2 regions of the Micromonospora sp. NPDC047557 genome follow, and region 2 is predicted to be linked to the other one. Evidence: riboswitches for the same ligand, from Rfam matches in the RefSeq annotation. Region 2 holds a riboswitch; the other holds the start of a gene.
The links. A riboswitch is a leader RNA that binds a small molecule or an ion and turns the genes downstream of it on or off. The one in region 2 is predicted to bind thiamine pyrophosphate.
Positions count from the first base shown of each region.

Region 1: it holds a riboswitch for thiamine pyrophosphate, as region 2 does, so the genes downstream of both, thiE (thiamine phosphate synthase) here and ACGGAQ_RS30625 (ECF transporter S component) in region 2, are expected to answer to the same signal.

Region 1 covers NZ_JBIDDK010000011.1:38,208-42,593, forward strand. The annotation lists gene ACGGAQ_RS23340 (ThuA domain-containing protein) at 1-2,465, opposite strand, end outside; TPP riboswitch at 2,757-2,866, shown strand; gene thiE (thiamine phosphate synthase) at 2,861-3,484, shown strand; gene thiO (glycine oxidase ThiO) at 3,481-4,386, shown strand, end outside.
Region 2 covers NZ_JBIDDK010000020.1:55,263-59,648, forward strand. The annotation lists gene ACGGAQ_RS30620 (ABC transporter ATP-binding protein) at 1-1,207, opposite strand, end outside; gene ACGGAQ_RS30625 (ECF transporter S component) at 1,343-1,930, opposite strand; TPP riboswitch at 2,008-2,112, opposite strand; gene ACGGAQ_RS30630 (alpha/beta fold hydrolase) at 2,220-3,050, shown strand; gene ACGGAQ_RS30635 (aminoglycoside N(3)-acetyltransferase) at 3,104-3,910, shown strand; gene ACGGAQ_RS30640 (sugar isomerase domain-containing protein) at 3,907-4,386, shown strand, end outside.

The DNA of each region.
Region 1 (4,386 bases), on a different contig from region 2:
GGCGGGAATTCGATGCTCACCGTCGGTGCGGTGTTGCCCACGGTGACCGGCACGTTGGCCACCGCGGTACGGCCCTTCGGGTTGGTCACGGTGAGCTGGGCGGTGTAGTTGCCCGCCGTCGCGTACGTGTGCGTCGGGTTGGCCTCGGTGGAGGTCTGCCCGTCGCCGAAGGTCCAGGCGTAGGTGAGCGCGCCGCCGTCCGGGTCCCGGGAGCCGGCGCTGGAGAAGGCGACAGTCAACGGTGCCGGCCCCGAGGTCGGGTTGGCGGACGCCGCCGCGATCGGTGCGCGGTCGCCGGCGGTGTAGTCGATCCGGTAGATGCCGGAGTCGTCGTTGTTGCCGCCGAAGCCCGTGCCCCACTCGATCAGGTAGAGCGCGCCGTCCGGGCCGAACTCGAAGTCCATCGGCCGGATCATGCGCATCCCGGTGAGCAGCTGGTTGATGTCCACCAACGACTTGCCGTCGGCGGTCATCTGCATCGTGTACATCTTGTTCTGGTTCCACTCGCCGAGCAGCGCCTTGCCGTCGTAGTAGGCCGGCCACTTGCGGGTGGAGTTGAGGTTGGCGTCGTACCGGTAGGCCGGCCCGCCCATCGGGGCGCCACCGCCACCGATCTCCGGGTACCGCGCGTCACCGGCGTAGCCGTAGTCGACGGTGGCCGGGACGACCGGCGGGAGGTTGGTCAGGCCCGTGTTGTTGGGCGAGTTGTTCACCGGCGCGGCGCAGTCGAACTTCGGACCGCTCGGGCCGGACGGGAAGGTGTAGTCGTTGTACGCCTCGTTCGTCCCGGTGCAGTACGGCCAGCCGTAGTTGCCGGGCTTCACGACGTTCCACTCGACCAGACCGCGGGGGCCCCGGTTCGGGTTGTCCGCGTTGGCGTCCGGCCCGTAGTCCCCGACGTACAGCGTGTCGGTCTTCGGGTCGGTGCCGATCCGGAACGGGTTGCGGAAGCCCATCGCGTAGATCTCCGGACGGGTCTTCTCGGTGCCCGGCGCGAAGAGGTTGCCGGTCGGAACGGTGTACGTGCCGTCGTCCTCCGGGTGGATCCGGATCACCTTGCCGCGCAGGTCGTTCGTGTTGGCGGAGGTGCGCTGCGAGTCGTAGTCCTGACGGCCCGGCCGCTCGTCGAGCGGCGCGTACGCGTTCGACTCGAACGGGTTGGTGTTGTCACCGGTGGCCAGGTAGAGGTTGCCGGCGCTGTCGAAGGTCATGCTGCCGCCCGCGTGGCAGCAGGTGTTGCGCTGGGTGTCGACCCGCAGCACCTGCTTCTCGCTCGCCGGGTCGATGGTGTCGCCGGTCACCGTGAACCGGGACAGCAGGTTGCGCGTGACGCCGTCGTTCGGGGCGTAGTAGAGATACACCCACTTGTTGGTGGCGAAGTCCGGGTCGAGCCGGATGCCGATGAGGCCGTCCTCGTTACCGGTGAAGACGTCCAAGTCGACGGCGGTGACGGTGTTGCCGGTGTCCGGCTTGATGATCTGCACCCGGCCGTCGCGCTCGATGTAGAAGACCCGCCCGTCGGGGGCGATGTCCAGCTCCATCGGGTTGCTGGTGTTGCTGTCCAGCGTGACCTTCTCGAAGCTGGAGGTCTTCGAGGCGCCGCAGTCGGCGTCGACCACGCCGGCCGCCGTCTGGATGCCGCCGAGCAGGTGCTTGAGGAACTCGGGCTCGGCGTACGACTCCCGGGTGTGCCCGCCGCCGGTGTACCAGGAGCGGCCACCGTCGAAGTCCTGGCACCACGCGGTCGGGTGGTCGGCGCCCATCGCGCCGGCGCCCGGGGTGTAGCTCTTCTCGTCCAGGCTGGCCAGCACGTGCACGTCCGGCCGGGGGTTGGTCTGGAAGTTGTACCACTCGTCGAACCGGGACCAGCGGTCCGGCAGTTCGGCGGTGGACGGGTGGGCGTGGTCCTCCACCTTGACGGTGGCCTGCTGGTTCTGCGGGTGGTTGGCGAAGTACGCACCGACCAGGTCGCCGTACCAGGCCCAGCTGTACTCGGTGTCCGAGGCGGCGTGGACGCCCGCGTAACCGCCGCCGGCCCGTACGTAGCGCTCGAAGGCCGCCTGCTGGTCGGCGTCGAGGACGTCACCCGTGGTGGAGAGCCAGATCACGGCCTTGTACTTGGCGAGGTTGGCGTCGTTGAACGCGGCGCCGTCCTCAGTGGTGTCCACCGTGAACCCGTTCGCCGCGCCGAGCTGCTGGATGGCGGCGATGCCGGTGGGGATGGAGTCGTGCCGGAAGCCGGCGGTCTTGGAGAAGACCAGGACGGAGTAGGGGTCGGCCGCTGCGGCCTTCGGTGCCTTCGGCACCACCTGGGTGACCGGAGCCGCGGCCTGCGCGTCTCGCGGGGGGACCTGCGCCGCGGCCGGAGCCGCCTGCGCCGGCGACCCGAGCAGGGTCGTCGAGGCGAGCGCGAGGGAGAGCAGGGTAGCGGTGAGTGGTAAACGGGCACGACGAGAACGGGACACGCCGCCTCCAATGTCGCGGTGGACAGGACTCGCGGGGGCGGCTCGCCGAAGACCGTCCCAGATGGAGCCGGTGGAGACGCCGTGCCAGGGCGTCCACGCCGGCATTTTGTCGATTCGCTGAACAAATTAGTTCGGCTGCATCGATGTCCGGCAAGATGCCGGCGGGTAACGGTTCTGCAACGGCGGGCGACATTCCGAACAGGACAGGAGAAAGTGCTCGGTCGATCTTTCGTGCCGGGGCCGCCGACCCCTCTCTTGGCAGAGGAGGCGGAACTGTCGTACGGTGACACGCAAGTAACCCACGGGAGCCCGGTGAACCGGGCTGAGAGGGGGGCTGACAGCCCCCGACCGTCGAACCTGATCCGGGTAATGCCGGCGCAGGGAGGAGCGTTGCCGTGCCGTCCCTTGGACGACTGCATCTCATCACCGACACCCGACCCGGGCGTGACCCACTCACCGTGGTCCGGGCCGCCCTCGCGGCGGCCCGCGCCGACCTCGTCGTGCAGGTCCGGGTGGAGGACTCCGCGACCGATCGCGAGGCGTACGACCTGGCCGGCCGGGTGCTGGCGCTCTGCGCGACGTACGGAGCGACCTGCCTGGTCAACGACCGGCTGCACGTGGCGCTCGCGGTGGGCGCCGCCGGTGGACACGTCGGGGCCGACGACCTGCCGGTCGCCGCCGCCCGGCACGTGCTCGGCCCGACCGGAGTGCTCGGCGCCACCGCACGCGCGCCGGAGACGGCGGTCGAGGCGGTCACCGCCGGGGCCAGCTACCTGGGCGTCGGCCCGTGCCACGCCACCAGCACCAAGGGCGGCCTGCCGGATCCCATCGGGCCCGCGGGCGTCCGCGCCGTCGCCGACGCCGTCGACGTGCCGGTCATCGCGATCGGCGGGGTGCGGGCCGACCGGGTGCCGGCGCTGCGGGCCGCCGGGGCGTACGGGGTGGCGGTGATCGGTGCGCTCTCCGACGCCGCCGACCCCGCGCGGGCGACCGCTGAGCTGCTGCGGGCGCTGGCGTGACGCGCGCCGATGTGGCGGTGGTCGGCGCGGGCCCGATCGGACTGGCCATCGCGTGGCGCTGTGCCACCCGGGGGTTGCGCGTCGAGGTGCACGACCCGGCCCCCGGGTCGGGGGCGTCGGCCGTCGCCGCCGGCATGCTTTCCCCGGTCGCCGAGGCGTACTTCGGTGAGCGGCGGCTGACCGAGCTGCTGGTGGCGTCCGCCGCCCGCTGGCCCGGGTTCGCCGCCGAGCTGACCGAGGCGAGCGGCACCGAGATCGGTTACCGGACCGAGGGCACCCTGATGGTCGGGCTGACCGGCGACGACCTCGCCGAGGCACGCCGGCTCTGGGCGTACCAACAGGGGTTGGGTCTGCCGGTGACGCCGCTGCGCCCGAGCGAGCTGCGCGACCGCGAACCGGCGCTCGCCCCTCGGGTGCGCGGCGGCGCGCTTGCGCCCACCGACCATCAGGTCGATCCCCGGCTGCTGGTGCCGGCGCTGCGCACGGCCGCGCAGCGGGCCGGCGCGGTGCTCGTGCCGCAGCCGGTTCGGCGGCTGTCCGACGTGGACGCGGGGGTCACCGTGGTCGCCGCCGGCTGCGGGGCCGCCGCGCTCACCGGCCTGCCCGTGCGGCCGGTGAAGGGCCAGATCCTCCGGCTGCGCGCGCCCGGCGGCGTCGCGCCGGGCTTCCGGTACGTGATCCGGGGGTACGCCGACGGCGAGCACGTCTATCTGGTGCCCCGCGCCGACGGCGAGGTGGTCCTCGGCGCGACGGTCGAGGAGCGCGCGGACACCAGCGTCACCGCCGGCGCGGTGCTGCGGCTGCTGCGCGCCGGTGTCGACCTGCTGCCCGAGCTGACCGAGTACGACCTGGTCGAGGCGATCGCGGGTCTGCGGCCCGGAACGCCGGACAACGCGCCCATC
Region 2 (4,386 bases):
GCCGCGCCTCCCCACCGGAGAGGGTGTACGGGTTGGCGGCCGCGAGTCGGGTCAGCCGCAACCGGTCCAGCAGCTCCGCGGCGGTCTCCCGGACGGCAGCCTCGGGTTGACCCGTCCGGCGTGGCCCGAGTGCCAGCTCGTCGAAGACGGTGCCGGTGACGAACTGGTGCTCCGGGTCCTGGAAGACCGACCCGATCCGTCGGGCCAGCGCGGGCGCTCGCCAGCGGTGCGGGGGAGCGCGGTGGTCGGCGCCGGCCAACTCGGCCGAGGCGGTGACGCGGCCGGCGCCCGGTTTGAGCAGGCCGCCGAGCAGCAGCGCCAGGGTGGACTTGCCGGCGCCGTTGGGTCCGCGTACGGCGAGTGCCTCTCCGGCGCGTACCGCCAGGTCGGTGGGGCCCAGCCGCGGCGGCAGGCCGAGCCGGTCGGCGGTGAGCAGCAGGTCGCCGGGGGTGGCGGTGGCCGTGCGGGGCGCGATGGGGTGACCGGGCACCCAGACGCCCTCGGCGGCGAGGGCAGCGCCGTGCGCGGCGAAGACCGCCTCGGGCGTCCCGTCCGCGCGGACCCCGCCGCCGGGTTCCAGGACGACCACCCGGTCGACCAGTGGCAGCGCCTCGGCGACCCGGTGTTCGACCAGGATCAGGGTGGTGTCGGCGTCCAGCGCGCCCGCCACCGCGCCCCGGACCAGGGCGGCCCCGTCCGGGTCGAGGTTGGCGGTCGGCTCGTCGAGCAGCAGCAGGCCGGGCCGCAGGGCCAACGCGCCGGCCAGAGCCAGGCGTTGCTGCTCGCCGCCGGAGAGCGCGGCCGTACTGCGGTCGCGGGGGTACGGGAAACCGACCCGCCGCAGCGCTTCGTCGACCCGGGGCCAGATCTCGTCCGCCGGCACGCCCCGGTTCTCCAGCCCGAACGCGACGTCGTCGCCGCTGCGCGCCATCACCAGCTGGGTCTGCGGGTCCTGAAAGACGATGCCGACCCGTTCCCGCGCCTTGCGGGGGTCGAGCCCGTCGATCTCGACGGTGCCCTCCTGCTCACCGGAATCCTCCGGCAGCAGCCCGGCCAGCGCGCTGAGCAGGGTGCTCTTGCCGGCCCCGGAGGGCCCGAGCAGCAGCACCCGTTCTCCGTCCTCGACCCGCAGATCCACCCCGCGCACAGCCCAGGCCCGCCGCCCGGCATGCCGCCACCCGAACCCCCGCAGCAGTACCCCGCCCACCCAACACCCCCTCCCTGCCCCTCCCGGCCGTCTCCCGGCCGTCTTCCCGCCGCCTTCCGCCGGTGATCAAGAGGTTTGCGTCAGAATTCCGGCTTCCGTTGACGCAAACCTCTTGATCACGGGGACAGCGCGCCGTCAGATGAGGGCGCGGTCCCGGCCCACCGGGAAGCGGTCCAGCGCGCCGGTGTTGGCCAGGGCGCGGGTGAGCAGCCAGCCGCCCACGCCGGCGATGATCGTGGCGCTGACGATGGTGAGCAGGGCGTACGGGATGCGGTAGTCGCCCAGCGCGTAGTCGACGTTCCAGACGAAGAAGTCGAACAGCGCCGCGCTGAGACCGGTCAGCGCACCGGCCAGCACGGCGGTCGGCAGCCGGTACGACCGGTACCGGAAGGCGGCGAACGCCAGCTCGGCGCCGATGCCCTGCACGATGCCCTGGGGGATCACCGTGCCAGCCCACTGGCTGCCCAGCAGCGCGGAGACGACCGCGGCCACCGTCTCGCAGTAGAGCGCGGCGCCGGGCTTGCGGATGACCAGGCCGCCGACCACGGCCGGCAGCAGCCAGACGCCGTAGATAAGCGTCTGCGCGGGCGGGAAGAAGGCGAACGCGCCCTCGGTGGCGCTCCAGACCAGGCCCCAGGCCCAGAAGATGACGCCGAAGGCGACCGCGATCACCGAGGCGACCACGATGTCGATGGTGCGCCAACGGCTGGTGGTGTTGTCCATGCTGTGCTCCCAGTTCAGTGGAACGAACCAGGAGAAGACGCACGCCGCGCGCCCGGTGGCACCGGACTCACGGCGCGGCTGGAGGTCGACCGAACTCCCTGCGCTGGCATTACCCAGATCAGGTTCGAGGGTCTGCGGGCGTGCCCGCACTCTCAGCGCTGTGCGCTCCCCTGTCGGATGTGAAGTTGTCTCGCTGACGCTAGCACCGACCAGGGGTAACAGCCCAGCAGGGCGTTCGGCCGCCCGCGCATCAGGGCCGGCGCTCGGCCGGCTGGGTAGGCTGACGATCATGCAGGTCGACGCGCGAGGTCTCACGTTCGAGGTAGGCACCGGCGGCCCGGCCGACGGCGTCCCCGTCCTCCTGCTGCACGGCTTCCCGCAGCACAGCGGGGAGTGGGACGAGGTCGTGCCGGCACTGCACGCCGCCGGGCTGCGCACGTACGCGCTGGACCAGCGGGGCTACTCGCCGGGTGCCCGGCCGGAGGCGGTGGCCGCGTACCGGATTCCGGAACTGGTCGCCGACGTGGTGGCGGTGCTCGACGCGCTCGGTGTGGACGCCGTCCACCTGGTCGGCCACGACTGGGGCGCGATCGTGGCCTGGGCGGTGGCCGCCGCGCACCCCGAGCGGGTCCGTACGTTGACCGCGGTGTCCGTGCCGCACCCGGCGGCCATGGCGCACGCTCTGGGCACCGACCGGGAGCAGAAGGCGCGCTCGTCGTACATCGCGCTGTTCCGCAAGCCCGGCAAGGCCGAGAAGGTGCTGCTGGCGTGGCACGCGACGGCGCTGCGCAAGATGCTGGGCGGGGTGGGTGACGCCTCCCGGGTGGACCGCTACGCCGACCCGATGCGCGAGCCGGGCGCGCTCACCGCCGCCCTGAACTGGTACCGGGCCATGTCCCGCGCCGACCTGGCCGCTGTCGGTCCGGTCGCCGTGCCCACCACCTACGTCTGGAGCGACCGGGACATCGCCATCGGGCGGACCGCCGCCGAGGCGTGCGAGGCCAATGTGACCGGTGACTATCGCTTCGTACCGCTGCCCGGGGTGAGCCACTGGATTCCGGACGCCGCGCCCGCCGCGCTGGCCGAGGCGGTCCTGGCCCGGATCGCCGGGACGGCCTGAGCCGTGCCGTGCCGACGAGCGCCGGGCGGACGAGCGCCGGGGGGAGGGGCGCGGTGACGACGCCCGCCGGCGGGCCGGACACCCGTCGCTCGCTCGCCGCGCAGCTGCGCCTGCTGGGTGTACGCCCCGGCTCGACGGTGCTGGTGCACGCCGGGATGCGCCCGCTGGGCTTCGTCTGCGGTGGGCCGCAGGCGCTGGTGCTCGCCCTGCGCGACGCGCTCGGCCCGGACGGCACGATCGTGGTGCCCACCCACAACCCCGACAACAGTGACCCGGCGCAGTGGCGCAACCCCCCGGTGCCGGTGGACTGGTGGCCGCTGATCCGCGCCGAGATGCCGGGCTTCGACCCGGCGGCCACGCCGAGCCGGCACATGGGCGTGTTCGCCGAGACGGTCCGCTGCTGGCCCGCGGCGCTGCGCAGCACGCATCCCCACGTGTCGTTCGCCGCGCTCGGGCCGACGGCTGAGCAGGTGGTGGCCGGGCACGAGCTGGCGGACATGCTCGGCGAGGGCTCTCCGCTGGCCCGGCTCTACGACCTGGACGCTGACGTGCTGCTGCTCGGTGTGGACCACAGCGTCAACACGTCGCTGCACCTGGCCGAGTACCGCCGTCCGGCGCTGGCCCGCGAGCGACTGGGCGCGGCGGTGCGCACGGCCGACGGTGGCCGCGAGTGGGTGTGGTGGCAGGACGTCCGGCTCGACGCGAGCGACTTCGGCGCGTTGGGCCGGGACCTGGAGGCCACCGGGGCGGTGCGCTGTGGCCCGGTGGGCGCGGGGACGGGGAGGTTGGTACGCCAGCGGGCGGCGGTCGACTTCGCGGTGCAGTGGATGGCCCGCAACCGGACGACGGAGGACGCATGAGTGTGAGCGCCGAGGACTACCTGGCCGTGGTGACCGAGACGATCGGCCGGGTGGCCGCCAGCCAGCGGGATGCGGTCCGGCGGGCCGCCGATCTGATCGCCGAAGCGGTACGCGTCGACGGCGTGGTGCACGCCTTCGGCACCGGGCACTCGGAGGCCCTCGCCATGGAGATCGCCGGTCGGGCGGGTGGTCTGGTGCCCACCAACCGGATCGCGCTACGTGACCTGGTGCTGCTCGGCGGCGAACCGGCCGATCGTCTCGGGCCGCTGCTGGAGCGGGACCCGGCGGTGGCGCACCGGCTCTGGGAGCTGGCCCCCGTACGCCCCGCAGACGTCTTCGTGCTCGCGTCGAACTCCGGGGTCAACGGCGCGATGGTCGAGTTCGCCACGCTGGTCAAGGAGCATGGTCACCCGCTGGTGGCGATCACCTCGGCGCAGCACTCCGGCCGGATGACGTCCCGCCACCCGTCCGGGCGC